Regions from separate parts of the Mesorhizobium sp. M1406 genome, predicted to be linked through region 2. Evidence: riboswitches for the same ligand, from Rfam matches in the RefSeq annotation. Region 2 holds a riboswitch; the other holds the start of a gene.

Region 1 (11,202 bases), on a different contig from region 2:
AGCTACGATGATTCGAAGTCTGCGGTTTAGTTCCTTATTTGTTCATGTTATGTTCCTATCCCGTTCACTCGCCAAGGAGGGCAGCTAAAATGTTCGTAGAATGCAAAACTATGTTGGAGGGGCCAGGACCGTCTGAAATGATCGTTTCGATCCAGACAGCGGAAGGCACTAAAGAAGAAGTAGCAGTGTATAACGGGCTTGTACGCCATGGATTTCTTGAGGTTGGGCCACCCTTGGCTACAGATCAGGACAAAAATCGCATACTGATTGAACTGCCAACTGAGTCGGCGTCTGGCCGTTGGCGGGTTTGGGTTTCCCGAAACCAATTCAGGGAAACTGCGGAGGCTGCATAATTTTGGGAGGGCTCAATGATACTGACGGATCGTGAAATCCGGATTGCTCTTCAGCAAAAGCAAATAGTCATTGAGCCCGAACCTGATCTAACCACCGCGATCTCGTCAACGAGCATCGATTTAACGCTTGACGATAATTTCGCGATATGGCCCGAAATAGCAGGGATGTCCATCCGACCGGGTGCCCCCGGCTATAGTTACGCTGCCATTGCCAAGCTACAAGAAAAGATCAAGGCCCAGACTTTTCCGCTAAAGCCTCGTTCGTTCGTCCTCGCGTGGACAACACAGCGTGTGAACATCCCTTACACATCTCGATTGGCAGCAAGAGTGGAGGGCAAGAGCTCCTTGGCTCGGCTTGGCGTCAGCGTCCACGTCACAGCGCCCATAGTCCACGCTGGATTCAATAACCAGATCCAACTTGAAATGTTCAACTTCGGCCAGAACGAAGTCATTCTTGACGCAGGAATGTGGGTTTGTCAGTTAGTTTTTGAACATACCGCAGGCACTCCCGATAAGGGATACTCTGGAATCTTCCAAGGGAATTAATCCCTAGATCGTCACGATAATGACGACAAACATCATCATATTTGGTGAGTTTGCTCCATAATACCGTATAGATGCATAAAACTTGCACACACCACTACCCCTCCATTTCCTCGCGCAGCATCTCCAGCTCCAGCCATTCCTCCTCGAGGGCTGCCAGCGTGGCGCGCTCCTTGTCGAGGGCGGCGATGGTCTTCTGGAAGGAAGCCGGATCGCGCTCGTAATAGGCCGGATCGGCGATGTTGTTCTCAAGCCTCGAGATGGACGCCATCACCGCTTCGATTTTCTTGGGCAGCGATTCCAGCGCGAATTTCTGCTTGAACGACAGTTTCTTCGGCGGCCCCTTTGGCGCGGCTGCCTCGCTCTTGCCCGGTGCCGGAACTTCGCCATTTTCGGCTTTCGCGCGCGCCTTACGGTCGTCGAGCCTGGTGCCGCCGCGTTGCGCCAGCATGTCGGAATAACCGCCGGCATATTCGATCCAGCGGCCGTCACCATCCGGCGCGATCAGGCTGGTCACGGTGCGGTCGAGGAAATCGCGGTCGTGGCTGACCAGGATGACCGTTCCGGCAAACCCGGCGACCAGTTCCTGCAGCAGTTCCAGCGTCTCCATGTCGAGATCGTTGGTCGGTTCATCGAGCACCAGCAGGTTTGCCGGTCGGGACAGCACGCGCGCCAGCAAGAGCCGCGCTCGCTCGCCGCCGGACAGCTCGCGCACCGGCGTACGCGCCTGCTCCGGCTTGAACAGGAAATCCTTCATGTAGGAGACGACATGGCGCTGCTCGCCATTGATGACGAGGTTCTCGCCGCGCCCGTCGGTGAGATACTGCGCCAGTGTCTCCTGCGGGTCGACGGCCTCGCGCTTCTGGTCGAGCGTGGCGATCTCCAGATTGGTGCCGAGCCGCACCGAACCGGCGTCGGGCTTCATCTCGCCGGTCAGCATCTTCAAGAGCGTCGTCTTGCCGGCGCCGTTCGGCCCGACCAGACCGACCCGATCGCCGCGCTGGATGCGGGTCGAAAACCCCTTGACCACGGTGAGATCGCCGAAACTCTTCTCGATATTCTTGGCCTCGATCACCAGCTTGCCGGATTCGGCGGCGTCGCTCGCCACCATGGTGGCCGAGCCTTCGGCGCCGCGATGTCCGCGAAAACGCTGGCGCATGGTTTGCAACTCGCCCAGCCGGCGCATGTTGCGCTTGCGCCGCGCCGTCACGCCGTAGCGCAGCCAGTGCTCCTCGCGCACGATCTGGCGGCCAAGCTTGTGCTGCTCGCGTTCTTCCTCTTCCAGCACCAGGTCGCGCCATTCCTCGAAATGGCCAAAACCCTTGTCCAGCCTGCGCGTCTGGCCGCGATCGAGCCAGACGGTGGCGCGCGATACACGCTCGAGAAAGCGGCGATCGTGCGAGATGACGATCAGTGCCGATGAGGTGCGGACGAGCTCCTCTTCCAGCCATTCGATCACCGAGAGGTCGAGATGATTGGTCGGCTCGTCGAGCAGCAGGATGTCGGGTTCGGGCGCCATGACCCGGGCAAGGGCCGCGCGCCTTGCCTCGCCGCCGGACAGGTCGTTCGGCCGCTCCTCACCCGAGAGGCCGAGATGCTCCATCAGATAGCTGGCGCGGTAGGGGTCGTCGGCGGGTCCAAGTCCGGCCTCGACATAGGCGCGGACACTGGCAAAACCCTCCATGTCGGGCATCTGCGGCAAATAGCGGACGGTCGCCGAAGGCTGGCGGAACACCTCGCCGTCCTGCGGCTCGATCAGGCCGGCGGCGATCTTCAGCAGCGTCGACTTGCCCGACCCGTTGCGGCCGACCAGCGCGATCTTGTCGCCGGCAGAAGCGGTCAAGGCGGCGCCATCGAGCAGCGGCGTGCCACCGAAGGTCAGTTTTATCCCGTCGAGGTTGAGAAGGGGCGGGGCCATGTCAGCTTTCAGGTAAGGGAAAGGGATGAGCGAGCAGCATCGCGCGGCCGTGGCCGAGCGCGATTTCGAGGCAGCCCTTGACCTCATTGGAAATGGTCAGCGACGAACCGAACGCCACCTTGACGTGGTTTAGTGGCCATTTGGCGCCAGCGACGGTCAGGCCGGCGAGTTCGGAAAAGCCTAGCACCGAAAACAGCGTGCCGTCGGCATAGTCGAAACCGGCCCTACCGTGGAGCAGGGGAACGCCCTCCTGGGCGCCGCTGGTCAGCAGCACCTCCGTTCCGGCCTCGGCAAGGCGCAGGGCAAGCGCAAGATGCAGGAAAGCGTGGTCGGCGCGCTTGCCGCCGAAGGCGCCGGCGAGCACCAGGCTGGTCGCGCCGAGCTCCAGTGCGGCTGCGATGGCCAGTTCGCCATCGGTTTGGTCCTTTTCCGCCGGGAAGGTCCGGCGGGGGACAGTGGCGAGATTTTCCGGCAGGTTGGCCGGCACGGAATCGAAATCCCCCACCCACAGTTCCGGGACTAGGCTGAGCAGCCGCGCATGACCGATGCCGGCGTCGGCGGCAATCACGCGGGAGCCTTCGACCTGGCGGTCGAGCCGTGGCGTGCGGATGAGGTCGCCGCCAAGCAGGATGGTGAATGTGCTCATATCGTGTGGCCCTTACCAGCCCGGCACCGGAAACGGAAGGCGGCAAACTCCCACTTGCGTGAGGGATCGGCCGGGCCTATGTGTCGAAACGCTCTAACGGGGTGCCGGACGCGATCTTCGCGGACCGGCTGAGAGGCAGTCTCGCCAACCCGCTGAACCTGATCCGGTTTGTACCGGCGGAGGGATTAGACGTTTCGGACAGTCCGACGCCTCAATTCCTTTCAATTCGAACGAAGGAGGCGCCGATGCGCACGCTTTTATACGCTCTTGTCTCAGCAATGACCGTGGTCTTGTCCGGGCCGGCCTTGGCCAAGGACAAACTCACCGTCTACACATATGAGAGTTTCACCGCGGACTGGGGTCCGGGTCCGGTGGTGAAGAAGGAATTCGAGGCCGAATGCGGCTGCGATGTGGAGTTCGTCTCGGTCGCCGATGGCGTCGCGCTGCTCAACCGCGTCAAGCTGGAAGGCGCATCAACGAAGGCCGATATCGTGCTTGGCCTCGACACAAACCTTACCGCCGATGCCAAGGCCACCGGCCTGTTCGCGCCGCATGGCGCGGTGGCGGATGCCACTGTGCCGGGTGGCTGGAGCGACGACACTTTTGTCCCCTTTGACTACGGTTACTTCGCTGTCGTCTACGACACGGAGAAGCTGAAGAGCCCGCCGAAGAGCCTGAAAGAACTGGTAGAAGGCAGCGCCGACGACAAGATCGTCATCCAGGATCCGCGCACCTCGACGCCGGGCCTCGGCCTGCTGTTGTGGGTCAAGTCGGTCTATGGCGACAAGGCGCCGGAAGCCTGGGCCAAGCTGAAGGCGAAAGTGCTGACCGTGACGCCGGGCTGGAGCGAGGCCTACGGCCTGTTCACCAAGGGCGAGGCGCCGATGGTGCTGTCCTACACGACGTCGCCGGCCTACCACATGGTGGCGGAAAACACCGAGCGCTACCAGGCGGCCTCCTTCGAGGAGGGCGAGTACCTGCAGATCGAGGTGGCGGGCATGACCACGACAGGGGCGAAAAACCCACTGGCTGAGAAGTTCATGGCCTTCATGACCGGACCGAAGTTCCAGGATGCCATCCCGGAGACCAACTGGATGTTCCCGGCAGGGAAGACCGACAAGCCGCTCAACCCGGCCTTCGACAAACTGGTCAAGCCGACCAAGACCTTGCTGTTCAGCCCCGAAGAGGTCTCCACCAACCGCAAGGCCTGGGTAGATGAGTGGCTGACGGTGATGAGCAAGTAATTTGGTCCTATGATCGAAAGATGAGTGCCCTACGGCGCCCCCCTCTGTCCTGCCGGACATCTCCCCCACACGGGGGGAGATTGGCTGTCGTCGGCGATTTCGCCAATCGCCAACGTTGCTGGAATGAGCGAGGCGCGGAAACTGCCAATCTCCCCCCTTGTGGGGGAGATGTCCGGCAGGACAGAGGGGGGCGCGAAGGAACGCGGCCTTCGCTAAGAACCTCAAGTCAGGTGGTCCAGCGTGCAACGCGCGTCTGACCCCCGCATCAGCGCCGGCATCCTCGCGCTCGCCGCAATCGCGCTGCTCATCGGTGGCGCGTTTGCCGGCCTGCTTTTCGAAGGCGGCCACGACCTCTCGGGCGCCTGGGCAGCCTTCGATCCCTATCTGCTGCGCGTCGTGCGCTTCACGCTCTGGCAAGCGGCATTGTCGACGCTCCTCTCCGTCGTCCCTGCGCTGTTTGTCGCGCGGGCGATGTCGCGGCATCCACGCTTCCTTGGCCGCGCCTTCATACTGCAGATCTTCGCCGTGCCGTTGGCGCTGCCGGCCATCGTCGCGGCCCTCGGCGTGCTGGCGCTTTATGGCCGCGCCGGCTATTTCGCTGGCGTGTTTACTGTGATCGGCGGTGGAAGCTGGCCGGGCATCTACGGCCTGTCGGGCATTCTCGTCGCCCATGTCTTCTTCAACCTGCCGCTGGCGACAAGGCTGTTCCTCGAGTCGCTGCAGACTATACCGGCCGACCAATGGCGGCTGGCGAGCCAACTCGGCATTGCAGCGCGGCCGGCGTTCAGGCTGATCGAATGGCCAACGCTGCGTGCGGCATTGCCGGGTGTCGCCGGGCTAGTCTTCATGCTTTGCATCACATCCTTCACCATTGTGCTGACGCTCGGTGGCGGGCCAGCAGCGACGACGCTGGAGGTCGGCATCTACCAGGCGCTGCGCTTCGATTTCGATCCCGCGCGGGCGGTGACGCTGACGCTGCTGCAGATCGCCCTGACCTTTATCGTGGTGCTGGCCCTGACGCGGCTGGGCGCCAATGTGGTCGGCGACACCAACCTGCCGGTTGCGCAACGCCGCTATCTCTCGGTCAAGAGGAGCGAGACCTGGCTGAACGCCATGGTCATCGTCTTGGCGCTGCTGTTCGTCGTCGGGCCGATGGCGGCGACGGTGACGGCCGGGTTGGGTGCCGATCTCGGCCGGCTGGCCGGCGAGGCCACCGTGCGGCAGGCGGCTCTGACCAGTGCGGTGCTGGCCTTCCTGTCCGCACTGCTCTCGGTGATGCTATCGCTGGCGTTGACCGTGGCGCGCCGGGCGCTTGCGTTGAACCGCCGGGCTGGCCCCCGGACAATGCTTGAGCATGCCACCGATACAGGCGCCGGCTTCGTCCTGGTCGTGCCGCCGATCGTCGTCGGCGCCGGCTGGTTCCTGTTGCTGCGCCATGTCGGCGATGTCTTCGCCATCGGCCCGGTCATGGTCGTCACCGTCAACGCGGTGATGGCGATGCCGTTCGCCCTGCGCGCCATCCGTCCCCCCTACGACGCGGCCAGTGAGCGTCACGAACGGCTCTGTGCACAGCTCGGCATTGCGGGCTGGAACCGGTTGGTGCTGGTCGACTGGCCGTCGCTGCGGCGGCCGCTCGCCACCGCCTTCGCTTTCGCCATGGCCCTGTCGCTCGGCGATCTCGGCGTCATTGCCTTGTTCGGCAGCGATTCCGTGCAGACATTGCCCTACCTTCTCCTGGCGCGCATGGGCAGCTACCGCACCGAGGATGCCGCCGGCCTGGCACTGCTGCTCGGCCTCGTCTGCCTCGCCCTGATCGTGGCGGCGCACTCGCTGGGAAGGGAGAGGGTCCGGGATGCTTGATGGAAAGGCCAGCGGGCTTGAAAAAGGCGCGCCGGTGCGGCTGGACAAGGTGGCGTTCAGCTACGGCGAGACGCCGCTGGTCTTCGATGTCGAGTTCGCCACGTCGAAGATCACCGCGATCATGGGGCCGAGCGGGTCGGGCAAGTCGACGCTGCTCAATCTGGTCGCCGGCTTCGAGATGCCACAGTCGGGCCGCGTGCTGATCGGCGGCGCTGATGTCAGCGCCGAGCCGGCCTCGGTGCGCCCGGTATCGATGGTGTTCCAGGAGAACAACCTCTTCGCCCATCTTTCCGTCGAGCAGAATGTCGGGCTCGGCCGCTCGCCAGCCTTGCGGCTGACCGAAACGGACCGCGCCGCGATCGCCGAGGCGCTTGCGCGAACCGGCCTTGGGGGCAAGGAAAAGCGCCTGCCGCGCGAACTTTCCGGCGGGGAGCGCCAGCGCGTCGCATTGGCCCGCGTTCTGGTGCGCGACCGGCCGGTGCTGCTGCTCGACGAACCCTTCGCCTCGCTCGGGCCCGCTTTGCGCGACGATATGCTGGATATGGTCGCCGCCGTTCATGCCGAGCGGAGCATGACGGTGCTGTTTGTCACCCACCAGCCTGAAGACGCCCGCCGTATCGGCGAACACATGGTGTTTCTCGACAACGGGTTGGTGGCGGCAGTCGGCAAAGCGGATGATTTCTTCACCGGGGCTGGTCCGGAAGCGTTCCGGCGCTATATGGGCGCGAGTGGCGGTGTATCACGAGATATTGCCCGGAAGCGGACATAATTTACGGTCAAACCGACTCCAGGCGATGTGGCGCTTGCTTGCCATGACTGGAGGAGTGTGGCTAGGTCCGCCCTACTGGTCCGGCACAGGCCGTGATTTGCCTGCAGCATCCGCCGCTCGTGCCCTAAGGGACGGGCAACGGATGCTGCAGCCGTTTGAGATAGCGCATGACATGTTCCGAAAATCGCCCCCGGTTTTCGTGGTCATGCGCCGGGACCCGAAAGGAAGCCGTTCTGGCGATCGGCGTTGATAGACTACGAATGAATCCGCTGGCGCGTTTTCTTGCGCTGGCCGGCTTTGCCGTGGCGCTGGCGAGCTGCCAGATGTTCATGCCGCCGGAAGTACAGGAGTCCGGCTTCCAGCCTTCCGACAAGCCGATCACGGTCGACAATGTCGGCGCCAACAACAAGCTCGCCGAACTGGCCAAGGCGCAGCACCCGCGCATTCTGGCGACTTATGGCGGTGAATATTCCGATCCCAAGCTCGAGCGCATGGTCGCCAAGGTGGTCGGCAATCTGACCGTGGTGTCGGCCAACCCGACGCAGACCTATCGCATCACCATCCTGAATTCGCCCAACGTCAACGCCTTCGCGCTGCCGGGCGGCTATCTCTACATCACCCGCGGCCTGCTGGCGCTGGCCAATGATTCGGCAGAGCTTGCCGCTGTCATCGCGCATGAGATGGGCCACGTCACCGCCAATCACGGCCTGCAGCGCCAGCAACTCGAGGCCGAGGAAGGCCTGGCGACCAAGGTGGTTTCCGATGTGCTCGGCGGCAGCCCGACCGCCAAGGCGGCGCTGATTCGGGGCAAGCTGAGGCTGGCGCAGTTCTCGCGCAATCAGGAGCTGGAAGCCGACGCCATCGGCATCAAATCGATCGGCGAAGCCGGTTACGATCCTTTCGCCGCCGGCCGCTTCCTGCAGTCGATGTCGGCCTATACGGACTTCCGTTCGATCAGCGGCGCCACCGACGCCAGCCTCGACTTCCTGGCCACGCACCCCAACACGCCGCAGCGCATCGATCTGGCGCAGCGCCTTGCCCGCCAATTCGGCGCGCCCGGCGTCGGTACGCGCGATCGCGATTCCTTCCTCGCCGGCATAGACGGCCTGCTCTATGGCGACACGCCCGAGGAAGGCTATGTGCGCGGCGAAACCTTCATGCATCCGGGCCTCGGCGTATCCTTCTCGGTGCCGCAGGGCTTCATCATCGACAATTCGGCCGCCGCGGTGACCGCAACCGGCCCCGGCGATATGGCGATCCGCTTCGACGGCGTCTCGATCGACAAGAACCGCGCGCTCACCGACTATATCCGCAGCGGGTGGGTGGCCGGCCTCGACGACAGCAGCGTGAGGCAGGAGACGATCAACGGCAACGAGGCGGCGACCGCGCATGCCGGCGCCGAAGGCTGGCAGTTCGACATTGCCGTGATCCGTGCCGGTGGCCAGGTCTACAGGCTGCTGACCGCGGCACCTTCGGCCAGCACCACGTTGGACACCGTGGCGCGTTCGGTCAGCGGCTCGTTCAGGATCCTCAGTGCTGCCGAAAAGGCTGCTTTGAAGCCACTGCACATCCGCGTCGTCACCGTCCAACCGGGCCAGACGATGGGTTCGCTTTCGGCCCAGATGGTTGGCGTCGACCGCAAGCTCGACCTGTTCCGCGTGCTCAATGCGCTGTCGCCGGGTGCCGCGGTTTCCGCCGGCGACAAGGTCAAGATCGTCACCGACAAGTAAGAGCCAGCCGGAAATTCATCCGCTGGACGTCTGTTGCGGATCAGGCGGCGGTCGCCATGAACTCCGGGTTCTGTTTCACCAGCGCTACCTTGAGCTTTTCCATGGCGCGGGCCTCGATCTGGCGGACACGTTCCTTGGATATGCCGAGGGTTTCGCCGAGCGCTTCGAGTGTCGCGCCCTCGTCGTTCAGCCGACGTTCCTCGATGATCCGGAGCTCCCGCGCGTTGAGCGCGCGTAGCGCCTCCCTAAGCCAGAGCGAGCGGCGCGCGACATCGATCTTGTCGCCGACGATCTCGTCGGGCAGCGGATCGTCCGAGACCAGGAAATCCATGCGCTCGGTCGAACCCGCGTCGTCGGCAACCGGCATGTTGAGCGAGGAGTCGGGCGCCGACAGCCGCGAATCCATCATCGCCACATCGGCTTCGGAGACGCCTAGTGCCTCCGACACTTCGCGATAAAGCGTTGCGTTGGACAGCGGCTCGGCGCCATTCGCCAGTCGCGCGCGCAGACGCCGCAGGTTGAAGAACAGCGCCTTCTGCGCCGAACTGGTGCCGCCGCGCACGATCGACCAGTTGCGCAGGATGTAGTCCTGCATCGAGGCGCGGATCCACCACGTCGCATAGGTCGAAAACCGCACCTCGCGCTCCGGCTCGAAGCGGGCGGCGGCTTCAAGCAGGCCGACATGGCCCTCCTGGATCAGATCGCCGAGGGGCAGGCCGTAGTGGCGGAATTTCGAGGCCATGGAAATGACCAGCCGCATATGGGCGACGGTGATGCTGTGCAACGCGTTCTGGTCGTTGTCCTCTTTCCAGAGCAATGCCAGCCGGTGCTCTTCGTCACGTTCGAGGTAGGGAGCCTTCATTGCCGCGCGGACCATGACCCGTCCTGCCGTGTCTTCCATCATGAGGCGCTCCCTGGCTCAGGCGATGCGGATGACCTTGCAAACTTGGCTGGCGCCCGGGTTGAAATGACGGCGTCGTGCCCTAGAACAGCCAGAACGTGCGGTGTGCGGGAATGGTTCCCTGGTTGTTGCCAGGCGGATCGTGTTGCTCGAACCATGTCCGCACGGGCGGGTAACGACTTCGAGTGCCGCCAAGAAACGCCATTTCGAGAATCTGATTTCAGAAATGTGCCATTTTTGAAATCATGTTCCTTATTTTTTCCGGTTGCATCTGTCAGTTTCCAGCTTTCACAACGTGCCGGATATCAGGCCAAGGACGGGATCACAGAAAAATGAAATGGCTCAAGTCGCTCATTGTCGCCGGAACGCTGCAGGCTCTGGCCGTCACCGCGGGCCATGCCGGCGCCAATCTCGACCAGATCAAGCATGCCGGGGTGATCAAGGTCGGTACGGAAGGCACCTATGCGCCATTCACCTATCATGACACTTCCGGCGCGCTGGTCGGCTTCGATGTCGAGATCGCCAAGGCGATCGGCGACAAGCTCGGTGTCGAGGTGGAGTTCCTCGAAGGCAAGTGGGACGGGCTGATCGCCGGCCTCGACGCCAATCGCTATGACGCCGTCATCAACGAAGTCGGCATCACCGACGCCCGCAAGGCCAAGTACGATTTCTCCGATCCCTACATTGCCTCCAAGGCGGTGCTGATCGTGCGCGGCGACAATACCGACATCAAGACGTTCGCCGATCTCAAGGGCAAGAAGTCGGCGCAGTCGCTGACCTCGAATTTCGGCAAGCTGGCCGAGGCGAACGGCGCCGAATTGGTCGGCACCGATGGCTTCGACCAGTCGATCCAGCTGCTTTTGACCGGCCGTGCCGACGCCACCATCAATGACAGCCTGTCGTTCCTCGACTTCAAGAAGCACAAGCCCGACGCCAATGTAAAGATTGCCGCGCAAGAAGAAAACGCCGACTATTCCGGCGTCATCGTGCGCAAGGGCGATCCGGAACTTGTTGCGGCGATCAACAAGGCACTGGCCGACATAAAGGCCGACGGCACCTATCAGAAGATCGCAGACACCTATTTCGGCCAGGACGTTTCGAAGTAATCCTGTGAGGCGGGCCGGTCTCCCGGCCCACCAGACATATCAAGCGGCGGACCGTCTTTGACCGGCCGCCGCTTTTGTCGTGATATGTCCGACGCATTCACGCCTTGATGAGCCGCCTCGACCATTGGAGAA
Region 2 (11,202 bases):
GCTATCGCCCTTGCCAAGATCGTCATCAACGCCGTGCGTGACGGTCCGCGCGGTATGGTCGCGCCGCCGGCCAAGGAGACATGAGATGGGAACGCTCGCACTGCTTGGCCAGGTCTGGCCATATCTCCTTGCAATAGGTGCCGCGCTCGCCGGTCTCTGGACTGCCTACGCCAAGGGCAAGGCCAGCCAGAAGGCCAGGCAGGATGCCGCCGACGCCGCGGCCCGCACTGAAGCCCAGAAGATCGACGACGCCGTCGCCGGCCGGACGCTGGACGACAACCGGGGGAGGCTGGGCAGATGGTCAAAATCATAGCGCTCTCGCTCACGCTGGCCGGCTGCACCACATCAGGCGGGTCGTTCTGCGCGGCCGGGCATCCCATCCGGCCGACACAGGCAGAGGTGGCGATCCTTTCCGCTGCGTCGGTGGCGGCGATCCTGGCTCACAACGAAAAGGGCCAGAAGCTCTGTGGATGGAGGCCGTGATGAACGATCTTTTCGACCTGCTTGGCATCAAGGGGCCGGTCGTCGCGGCGGGCCTTGCCGGCGGCGTTCTGCGGGCGCTGTCGCGGCATCGCTACAAGCTGCGCGAAATGGTGGCCTCGCCGATCTGCGGCGCGCTTGCCGCGGCCTATCTGACGCTGCCGGCGGTCTCCTATGCCAGGATCACCGGCCTGCCGATGCCCGATCCCGCCGACGACACCACCACGCTGGCCGCCGCCTTCCTGATCGGCGTCTGCGCCATGTGGATCTCGGACGTCCTGTTCGAGTTTGTGGTGCGGAGATTCAGGCCGGCGCCAGAGGAATAGCTGCTGGCTCCGGCCGCACTTTTTGCCCGCCTCGGCTCACGCCGGGCGGGCTACTTTGCGTTTCGGGCGGCCTCCAGCGCCGGGGCCAGCCAGCGCGGCCCAAATGAGAGGTTGTTGATGACCAGAAGCTGCAGGCAGATGATGACGAGAACGGCCGCGCGCGCCATCCAGAAGTCGAGCGCACGCGGCGCTGTCGTGCCTGGAGAGAGGAGCGTCGATACTCCTGCTCGATCTTGATGCTGCAATGGCACATAGCTATACTTTTTCGTAAGCTTCGATGTTCGGGCTGTTCGTCAAACCGGACTATGTGATTTAAGCGCCGCATGGCGGGGATAGATGGATCCATGGACAACTGGGTGCCGGCGGGATTGCCTGCCGCCGGCGTCGATTCTCCATCGCTTTTGTCGAGTCTAATCCGTCATCCCTTGTATTTGCTGGCGATTTTGTGCCTGATGCAGATATTGTGCTGGACGGTGATGCCCGCACTTGTCAACGTCTCACCGCCCAACGATGTTGTCGAAGGCTTCATGTGGGGCCGCGAATGGGTGCTGTTGACCTACAAGCATCCACAGCTTCCCGCATGGCTGCTCGAGACCAGCCATCTTCTGACCGGATCGTTCCGCTGGCCGCAATATTTCGTGGCCCAGCTGATGATCTCGGCGACTTTCGTCCTGGTCTATCTGCTGGCCCGTGACCTGATAGGGCAGAAGCGCGCGCTGGCTGCCGTGCTTTTGATGCCGTCTCTCTATTTCTTCGGCTGGCCGACCCCGCAGTTCAATCATGACTACGCGCAGATGCCCTTCTGGGCCGCTATCTGCTGGCTGTTGTGGCGTGCAGGGCGTGGTGGTGGGCCGGGCTGGTGGCTTGCGCTCGGACTCGTATCGGGCCTCGGGCTCTACGCCAAGTTTTCCACCGGCCTGCTGTTGCTGTTCGGCGCGATCTGGCTGTTGTCCGACCCGCGGGCACGCAGTCGGCTCGCCACGCCTTGGCCATGGCTTGGCCTTGTGGTTTTCGTCGCTGTCGCCGCGCCGCTGGCCGTCGAAATCAACCGCGTCGATTTCCTGCCGCTGACCTATGCCGCCTGGCGCGATCAGTGGGTGCTGGCCCATCGTTCCCGCTTTTACTATATCGGCGTCCAGATGGCTGGGCTCTGCGGCTTTGTTCTGGTGCTCGCGATATCAGGGCTGCTGCGGCGCTCGGCGGCGCCGCAAGAGCCCGTTGGGCGTGGTATCCTCGTCTATCTCTTGTGGATGGGGCTTGCCCCGGCGCTCCTCGTCATGGTGGCGTCCCTGTTCACCGGTGCAGGCGAGGCCTGGGGCGCGCCGATGTACAATCTTGCTGGCGTTGTGGCGCTTGCCTTGCTGGGCCACCGCCTCGGCACCGTCGAGATGCGAAAGCTGGCGATTTGCGCGTTCGTCTGCATTATCGGCATATCTGGTGCTTATGCGGGGATCCGCTGGACGAAATGCAATTTGCGTGGACGCATGGACGCCGTCTGCTGGCCGGCGCGGCAGATATCGGATGAGGCCGAGGCCGTCTGGCACGCGGCCGCGCCCGGTCGGCTCGACATCGTCGGCGGCCATACCCTTATCGCGTTGCTGGCGGGCCTCAATGCCTATGACAAGCCGTCGATCTTCACCGACCTGAACATGCGGTACGCCCCCTGGATCACCAAGGAGCGGCTGCGCGACCACGGCATACTGCTGGTCTGGCCTGGGCGCGACGTGCCACCCTATCTGCAGGCGTGGCTGGGTAGCGTCCCGGTCAAAACCGTTCTTTTCGACTGGTCGCTCAGGGCGCGGCCTGTGGCGGTCAGCTTTGCCGCCATACCGCCCGGCGCGCCGCAATTGCCGAATGCGATCGACAGCCTCGCCCAAACGAGCAACTGAAGCAGGTCGGCGGTCCGCTGGACGAAGCAAGAGACAATGCCCATTTATGGGGAGATCCAACTTGCTTTTGCGCAATTCCAGACGGAAGATCGCTACACGCTTTCCCCGGAATTGCTTTTGAGGAGACGTGATATGGCGACTTCGACCGAACGCGCAGTCCTTGCCGGCGGCTGTTTCTGGGGCATGCAGGATTTGATACGGCGCTATCCCGGCGTCATCTCCACGCGTGTCGGCTACAGCGGCGGCGACGTGCCTAACGCCACCTACCGCAACCATGGCACCCACGCCGAAGCCATCGAGATCAATTTCGATCCGGCCAACATCAGCTATCGCACACTGCTGGAGCGCTTTTTCCAGATCCATGATCCGACGACCCGCAACCGGCAGGGCAACGATGTCGGGCTGAGTTACCGCTCGGCGATCTATTACACCAGCGACGAACAGAAGCGCGTCGCCGAGGACACTATCGCCGATGTCGATGCCTCGGGTCTGTGGCCGGGCAAGGTCGTCACCGAAGTGGCGCCGGTCGGTCCCTTCTGGGAAGCCGAGCCTGAGCATCAGGACTATCTGGAGAAATATCCTAACGGCTACACCTGCCACTTCGTCAGGCCGGGCTGGAAGCTGCCGGTTCACGAAAAAGCTGTTTCGTAGGATTTGCTGGATCGGGGCCAGGCCCCGATCCTGATCTTGCCGTCTGTCGTGGATCATGCCTGTTGCGTTGGGTAGAGCGTCAGGATGTTGACGTTGACCCTTGGCGGCTGCGACACCGCGTAGAGCATTGCGGCGGCGATGTCCTCGCTCTCCAACTGCTCCATGTCGCCCAACCTTTGCTCGACCGCCAAGCGTACGTCATCGCGCATGTTGGCGGTGAATTCGGTCCTGACCGCGCCTGGCTCGATCACCGTGACGCGAATGCCATCCTTGGCGATTTCGCGGCGCAGCGATTCCGCCATGGCGCTGGCCGCGTGCTTGGTGCCGGAATAGACGACCGAAGGATGGATGTAGCGGCCGGTGCCCGACGAGACGATGACGATATGGCCTGATCCCTGCCGTTTCATCGCCGGAAGCGCTGCGTTGATCGTATAGAGCAAACCCAGAATGTTGATATCGACCATCGCCCGGTATTCGCTCGTGGTGGTGTTCTGGAAAGGGGCGGCGACGCCGACGCCGGCGACATTGAACAGCATATCCAATCGGCCGTAGCTCTCCAGGACGCGACCGACCATGGCGGTTGCTTGCGCCTCGTCGGTGATGTCGGCCTCGATGGCCAGCACCTCGCCGCCGGCATCACGGATGCGCTTGGCCAAATCATCGAGCCGTTGCCGACGTCGCGCCGCGATCACGACGACCGCGCCTTGCGCCGCCAGAGCAAATGCTGTTGCCGCGCCAATGCCCGAGGAGGCGCCAGTCACCAGGGAGATTTTTCCATTGAGTTTCCGCATGTTGGTTGCTCCTGCTCAAAGAGAAGTTCAGATGCGCTCGATGCCGATGATCGGCATCATTCGAGATATGTCCTCAAACTAGGCAGCAGACGCCCTGCGGAAAATGCGATAGAATTCGATCATACTCATTGGAGAATCCGAGATAATGCGGGGTAGCGACTATGCGGAGCTGAAGGCCTTTGCCACTGTCGTCGCGCATGGCAGTTTTGCTCGCGCCGCGGAAGATCTCCGGATTTCCGCATCGACGCTCAGCCAGACGATCCGCCAGCTCGAAGCGCGGCTTGGCTTGCGCCTGCTCAACCGCACAACCCGCAGCCTCTCGCTGACCGAAGCCGGCGCGCGCCTACACGCGCGCTTCGCGCCGGCCATGGCCGAGATGGAGGCGGCGGTCGGCGATGCCATAGCCTTGCGTGGCATGCCAGCCGGCATCTTGCGCGTCCATATGCCCAGTGTTGCCGCCACCACCTATCTGGAGCCGGTGCTCGGCCGTTTTCACCAGGCTTGGCCCGACATCGTGCTCGATGTGACGATCGACGATGCCGCCATTGATAGTGTCGAGGCCGGCTATGATGTCAACGCCAGACTTGGTGAATTTCTTGAAGCCGACATGGTCGCCGTAGCGCTCGGCGGCACCCAGCGCCAACTCGCCGTGGCCTCGCCGGAGTACGTCGCCCGTCACGGATCGCCGTCGGCACCCGCGGATTTGCACCAACACCGCTGCATCAACTGGCGCCGGCCGGGCAGTGCCGGCCCCTACAGATGGGAATTCGCCAGGGATGGCCAATGGTTTTCGGTCGCGGTTAACGGTCCGCTGATCGTCTCTAGCCGCGACATGGCGATTGCCGCCGCGGTGCAGGGCGTCGGCATCGCATTCTGGGCGGAAGAGCTGGTACGTCCGCTGATCGATGCCGGCAAACTGGTGTCGCTGATGGATGAGTGGTGTGCGACGTTTTCCGGCTGGTTCCTCTGCTATCAGAAGCAGCGCCATACGCCGCCGGCCGTGCGCGCCTTCGTCGATTTTCTGCGGCATGCACATGCCGGACGCCAAACGCTGCCGGGTGGCTGACGGCGCGCCGCGCCGCTTGAACAGGTCGATAATGCCAGCTTGGCCTTGTTTAGGAGTGCCCGGTTCCGCTGACGCCCAAAGAAGCCGCGGAGCATGCGCTCGCGGCTTCTTCGGTGGCCAGCAATGGCCTACTTACCGCAATGGTTGTCATTGACCGTCGGCGCAGAGGTGCCCGGCGACGTGTGGGTAGCGTCAGGCTGCGCACCCTGCGGGCCGGCCGGGCAATTTCGATCTGCGTTCGAATTCATTTCGCCGGGCATGCCGGTCGTGCTGTTGGTTATGCCGGGGTCGACAGTACCCGGGCTGACCGTATTCGGCGAAGCCGGGGTGTTCGGCTCCACAGTCACCGACTTCCCGCTGCCGCTGCCATCGCCATTTGCGTTGTTGCTACCGGCGCTTTGCGCCATGGCTGACATGGCCAGACCGACGGTAAGAGCCGAAGCTGCGATGATTTTCATGAACATGGTTTGTCTCCATTTCTGTGAACTCGTCGCTTGTTTCTACGAAGGTGATCGCATTGCGACTGTGGGGACAACAGGTCGCGGCAGCGAAGGTTCCCGACAAAATTCCGCTCCAGCAGCATCGGCAGCTTCGACCCAAGAACCAGGCCTGGCGCTATGCTTTTTTTGGCGCAACGCGCTGAAAAAATGGCTTTCACTTCAGTTTGATTGGTGCATTAACCCGCGCATCCACGGGGGTGCTCCGTACGGTCGGGGCTGAGACGGGGCGGCAAGCCCGCAGACCCTAGAAGCTGATCTGGGTAATACCAGCGGAGCGAGGCGGGCGATGTTTTCAGGCGCACAGATTTCCCTATATCCCATGGTCGACGATTTCGTCGGCGTCATCCTTGGCGCGCTGGGCGCGCTGTGCGCGACCTCTTCGTGGTGGCGGCGCGCAGCGGCAAACTCGCGTGCTGTCGGCTGCCATTTCGCGCGGCTGTCCGGGCGAGCCGGATGATCCGATCTGCCGCTCCGATGCGCTTGGCGGACCTGTCGGGCCACTCGGCCCGCGCAGGGATGCGGCATCGCGGCGGTGCGCGGCGCCGGCGGCAGCGCAGTTCTCGCTCTACGTGATGGGCACCGACGACCATATGGACGAGATCTACGGCTGCATCGATTTTCTCAAGCAGTCGGGCGTCTATGAGCGCTCCAGCATTTCTGCACGAAATTGCGCGGAGGCAACGCGGCGCGGCTATCAGTTCGCTGTTGATCATCCCGAGGAGGCGGGCAGCCCTATTGGTCGCCGCCAACAAGGATACGCTGACCAATCCGGCACTGATCGAGGCTTCACTGAAGATGCTGGTCGACGGCCATTATCTGCGCAGCCAAAGCGGCGCCATCGGGACGATGGAACCGGCCAAGATGGACGCGATCGGCGGCTATCTCTTCGCGTCGAACTTCGAGGAAATGGCTGGCCAATCAAAGAAGCTCACGAAGTGCGGCAGCTCTACGTCAGACACACAGATCAGCAGATCCGACTAATTCCGGACGATCTCATAGAGCAGAGTGGTTTTGATGTGTCGTCCGGATTCACCCTGCAGCGACAGGGCGGCTGCGTAGAGTTTTGCCACGGCCGGGCAGAGACCTTCGAAGTCCCGGCTGACATTGGCAATGGCAGTCATCTCGGCGGGAGTACCGCCAGCATTGATGAAAGCGTCGGCCAGCAGCGACCAGTCTCCGTCGCTAGCAGCGGCGGCCGGCAAACCGCCATCCTTCGCTGCACCGAAGGCATGAAACAGGGTGGCGCCGACCTTGTCCATGTCGATCAGGAAATCCTGGTCCGGCGCGCTGAGTGCGCCCGGCCCTTCACGTAGGTAGTTGTTGCAGACGGCGGCGGTTTCCCGCGCCATGACATGGTTGAGCATATCCGATTGTGCACGCAGCGCTTCGGCGGCTTTGCCATCCGGAGCCGAGGACAGCAGGGGTGCGTATCTTCGCCTGAGATCGGCGACAGCCATCCTGCTCGTATTTCGCATCTGATCGACATTTCCAAGTCTGGCCACGGCCGTGATCTTTTCCACGACGGCGTCGTAGTCGTCTGGAAACTCCTGCTTGATTGCCTTGAAGATTTGGCTTCCCTGGCTCTCAATCTGTTCCCTTACCTGAGCTGTGGTCAGCGTTTGTGGATCGGGCGAACTCGCCACCGTCTGGTAGAGATATTTACCGCCGGCAAAGCCGACCACCCAGGGCAACACCTTCACTGCAACGAAGGACAAAGCGGCGACCGCCGCCACGCTCAAAGCCCTCCAACGCGACATCTGGCAGCCCTCCCGAACCTTGTCTCTATTTCGCCCCGAGGCTCAGCGCTTTCTTGCGGTCGGTCTCGGCGCGCTTGTGGTTGCCCTTGGCGTCCCATGCTCTGCTCCGCACTTTGTAGGCGGCGCGAAATCCGGTTTGAGCTTTATCGTCTGGCTCAAATCGGCGATGGCCCCGTCATAATCCGCCTTGCTGATCCGAATGACGCCCCGGCCCAAATAGGCAAAGGGGTTCTTGCGATCGAGGCTGAGGGCCTTTTCGAAATCACGCAACGCTGCGACGTCCTCATGCCTGCCCATCAAGATGAGGCCCCGATCGGCGTAAACCCTTGCGTCCTTGGTATTGAGACTGATGGCTTTTCCGTAGTCAGCAAGCGCCCCATCGTAATCTCTTTGGAAACCGCGGTTCTGACCACGGTCGTAGTAAGTATCGGCAAAATTCGGATTGAGCGTGATTGCCTGACTGTAATCGGCGACGGCATGAGCGTAGTCGCTCTTGGCCTCCCAGACCATCGCTCGGGCCAGATAGGCATCATGGAACGCCGGAAAGAGCGCGATCGCCTTGTCGTAAAGCGCTAAGGCGCCGTCATAGTCGTCCCTCTCGTGCAGCGTCCAGCCCTTGCTGAACGCCTGCGCGGCTGGCGAACCGCTACTTGGCTCGATCGCCTCATCACTAGCCTGGCCAGCGGCTTCGTCTGATGTCTTTGAGGCGTTCGCTTTCGCCGCCACTGCCACCTTGCGGCCTTTGCGAGCGATGGCCAGCTTTGGGTCGAGCTTGAGCGCTTGGTCGTAGTCGGCGATGGCCTGATCGTAGTCGCCCTTGGCGAACCAGGTGCTGCCGCGCCCGAAATAGGCAGGTGCGTAGCCAGGTTCGATTTCGACCGCGCGGTTGTAGTCGGCGATGGCGCGATCCAGTTCGTTCTTCTTGCCCAAGGCGATGGCGCGGCCGAGGTAAGCGTCGAAATAGGCCGGATAGAGTTCGATCACCTTGCCGTAGTCATCGATGGCACCATCGTAGTCGCCCTTCTCGGCGCGCGACAGTCCTCGCCCGACATAGGCGGCCGCCTTTCTTGGATCGAGCGCGATCGCGCGGCTGTACTCGGCAATCGCGCGATCGTATTTGCGCTTCGTGTAGAACGCATCGCCGCGATCCATGAAAGCCTTGAGGTTCTTGGGATCAGAGCCGACGGCATCCGGCGCGGCGGCCCCTGCAGTCACCGCCGCCTTGCGGGCGACCGCGTAATCGCGGTTGCCCGGATTGAGTTCTATCGCCTGGTCGAAGTCGGCAATGGCGCCGCTGTAGTCCTTGCTGTCGGCCCTTTCTATGCCACGTCCATAATAGCTGGGAGCATCCTTCGGATCGATTTCGATCGCCGCCGAGTAGGCTGTGATCGCTTGCCCGGCGTCGCCCTTGACGTGCCAGGCCATGCCTATGCAGAAATAGGCATCCAGCAGCTTCGGATCGACCATGGCGGCCCGGCCGCAATCGAGAAGAGCACCTTCGGCATCCTCGGACGTGGCCTTGGCCATGCCCCGGCGAACATGGGCAGAGAGCAGGTCCGGTACGAGCCGGATCACCTGATCATAGCCGGTAATCGCCCGGTCATACACTCGCTTGGCGGACCAGGCATTGCCACGGCCAAAATAGGCGAGGGGGCTGTCGGGGTCGAGCGAGATCGCCTTGCCATACGCGCCGATTGCCTGATCATACTTACCCGAGTTCGACAGGCTGTCGCCTTGCTGTACCTCGACCAGAACGCGCGGGTCTGTCGCCTGGATGAGTTCCGCCATCCTGACGGCGGAACGCTTGCCGCCGGACTTGGTGCTATTGCCGGCGTCCCGCGGAGTGGCAGGTTTGGTGCCAACCGCGTCGTCCTGTCCCAGCGCCGCCAACGCCGCCTTACGGCTGACGAGGTAGTCCGCATTGTCGGGGTCGAGCTTGATTGCGTGGCCGAAGTCGGCGATGGCCTCGTCATAGTCTTTCCTGTCGGCCCGCGCCATGCCGCGCCCATAGTAGCTGGCGTCGTCCTTCGGATCGATCTCGATGGCTACCGAATAGGCAGCGATCGCGCGCGCCGGGTCGCCCTTGGCGTGCAAGGCCATGCCTTTGCAGAAGTAAGCGTCGCGCACCTTTGGATCGAGTGTTGAAGCCCGGTCGCAGTCGGCAAGAGCGCCATCGGTATCGCCTGAGGTGACCTTGGCGAGGCCGCGGCGAGCATGCGCCGACGCCATATTGGGGGCGAGGTGGATGACATTGTCGAAGTCGGCGATCGCCTGCTCGTAATCGCGCTTGGCGGCCCAGGCCTTGCCGCGGCCGAAATAGGCAAACCGGTTGTTCGGATCGAGCGCGATCGCCTTGCCATATGCGCCAATCGCCTGGTCGTATTTGCCCATGTCCAGGAAGGCATCGCCGCCCAGGATCGCTTCCAGCGCGCGCCGGTCTGTAGACTCCAGGGCCTTTGCTGCCAGCGTGTCTTCCGTGGCCGCCATGTCGGGAACGGCGGCTTGGGCCTTTGGCGCATCCGCAATTGCGGGCGGCTTGCCTTCGACGTTCGCATCATGTTCGCGACAGCTTCCCGTCCTATCAGGGTCGAGGTCGATGGCGTGCCGGCAATCCGCCGCCGCTCCGGCCAGATCTCCCTTCAGTGTCTTGGCGCGACCGCGGCTGAAATAGGCATCGGCATTGTTCGGATCGAGGCTGATGGCGCTGTCGAAATCGAGAATGGCGCCCTCGATGCCATACTTAGACAGCCGCACCATGCCGCGCTCGATTAGGATTTTGGCGGCGCCGGGATCTCCGATCTTTTCCGTTGCAGCGGGTTCGACTGGCTGGACCCTGTCGTCTGCGACCTGTTCGTTGCAGGTACCTGTCCGCTTCGGATCGAGCTTGATTGCCTGTCTACAGTCGGCAGCAGCATCCACATAGTCTCCTACAGACGCCTTGGCCAAGGCGCGATCGTAATAGGCTTCGGCATTGTGGGGATCGAGCCCGACTACAAAGCTGAACGAGTCTATCGCTCCTCCGACATAGCCTTGAATCTGCTGGTCCAACCCCCGCTGCAGATTCCAGGCGATAGCTGCTGAATTGTCCTGCTGTGGAGCGGCCATCGGTGCTTCCGCAGACGGAGCTTCACCGCCTGTCACCTGCTCGTTGCAGGCGCCGGACCTTTTTGGGTCGAGTTCCATGGCTTTTCGGCAGTCGGTGGCCGCGCGGTCACGATCGACTTTGCGGGTCAACGCGAGCGCGCGGCCGAAATAGGCGGCGGCGTCCTTCGCGTTGACGTCAATCACCTTGTCGAAATCAGCTATGGCGCGATCATTGTCGCCTGTATTCGTCCAGGCGACGGCTCTGTTGTAGTAGCCGTCCGCGCTGTCGGGGGCGAGCTCAATCGCCCGATTGGCATCGGCAAGTGCGCTCGGCCAGTCGCTCTTGCCAATCCAGGCAGCGCTTCGATTGGCATAGGCGTCGACGCTTTCCGGATCGAGGCTGACGGCATGGTCGAAATCAGCTATCGCAAGGTCGTAATGGCCCTTTGAAGCGTGGGCGATGCCTCTGTTGACATACACCGTGACGTCTTGTGGATCGAGGCGGATCGCCTCGTCATATTCGGCGATAGCCCTGTCATGGTCGCCCTTGCGTTGCCAGGTGGCGCCGAGACTGTTGCGCGCATTGTGGTTTTGCGGATCGACAGCGAGCGCCTGCTCGAAATCGATAATGGCCGCGTCGGTCTTGCCTTTGCGAAAG

What was found. A riboswitch is a leader RNA that binds a small molecule or an ion and turns the genes downstream of it on or off. The one in region 2 is predicted to bind thiamine pyrophosphate.
Region 1: it holds a riboswitch for thiamine pyrophosphate, as region 2 does, so the genes downstream of both, thiB (thiamine ABC transporter substrate binding subunit) here and NKH03_RS24245 (YkoF family thiamine/hydroxymethylpyrimidine-binding protein) in region 2, are expected to answer to the same signal.

Annotation. Positions count from the first base shown of each region.
Region 1 covers NZ_JAMYKW010000001.1:163,613-174,814, forward strand. The annotation lists gene dcd (dCTP deaminase) at 369-899, shown strand; gene NKH03_RS00830 (ABC-F family ATP-binding cassette domain-containing protein) at 994-2,814, opposite strand; gene NKH03_RS00835 (thiamine diphosphokinase) at 2,816-3,460, opposite strand; TPP riboswitch at 3,548-3,662, shown strand; gene thiB (thiamine ABC transporter substrate binding subunit) at 3,706-4,704, shown strand; gene thiP (thiamine/thiamine pyrophosphate ABC transporter permease) at 4,945-6,564, shown strand; gene thiQ (thiamine ABC transporter ATP-binding protein) at 6,557-7,333, shown strand; gene NKH03_RS00855 (M48 family metalloprotease) at 7,594-9,063, shown strand; gene NKH03_RS00860 (RNA polymerase factor sigma-32) at 9,104-9,967, opposite strand; gene NKH03_RS00865 (amino acid ABC transporter substrate-binding protein) at 10,297-11,070, shown strand.
Region 2 covers NZ_JAMYKW010000036.1:30,591-41,792, forward strand. The annotation lists gene NKH03_RS24200 (hypothetical protein) at 1-84, shown strand, start outside; gene NKH03_RS24205 (hypothetical protein) at 86-313, shown strand; gene NKH03_RS24210 (hypothetical protein) at 298-483, shown strand; gene NKH03_RS24215 (hypothetical protein) at 483-806, shown strand; gene NKH03_RS24220 (glycosyltransferase family 39 protein) at 1,151-2,695, shown strand; gene msrA (peptide-methionine (S)-S-oxide reductase MsrA) at 2,828-3,346, shown strand; gene NKH03_RS24230 (SDR family oxidoreductase) at 3,400-4,137, opposite strand; gene NKH03_RS24235 (LysR family transcriptional regulator) at 4,283-5,203, shown strand; gene NKH03_RS24240 (hypothetical protein) at 5,332-5,667, opposite strand; TPP riboswitch at 5,887-5,999, shown strand; partial or broken gene NKH03_RS24245 (YkoF family thiamine/hydroxymethylpyrimidine-binding protein) at 5,990-6,391, shown strand; gene NKH03_RS24250 (hypothetical protein) at 6,439-6,684, shown strand; gene NKH03_RS24255 (hypothetical protein) at 6,681-7,436, opposite strand; gene NKH03_RS24260 (tetratricopeptide repeat protein) at 7,503-11,202, opposite strand, start outside.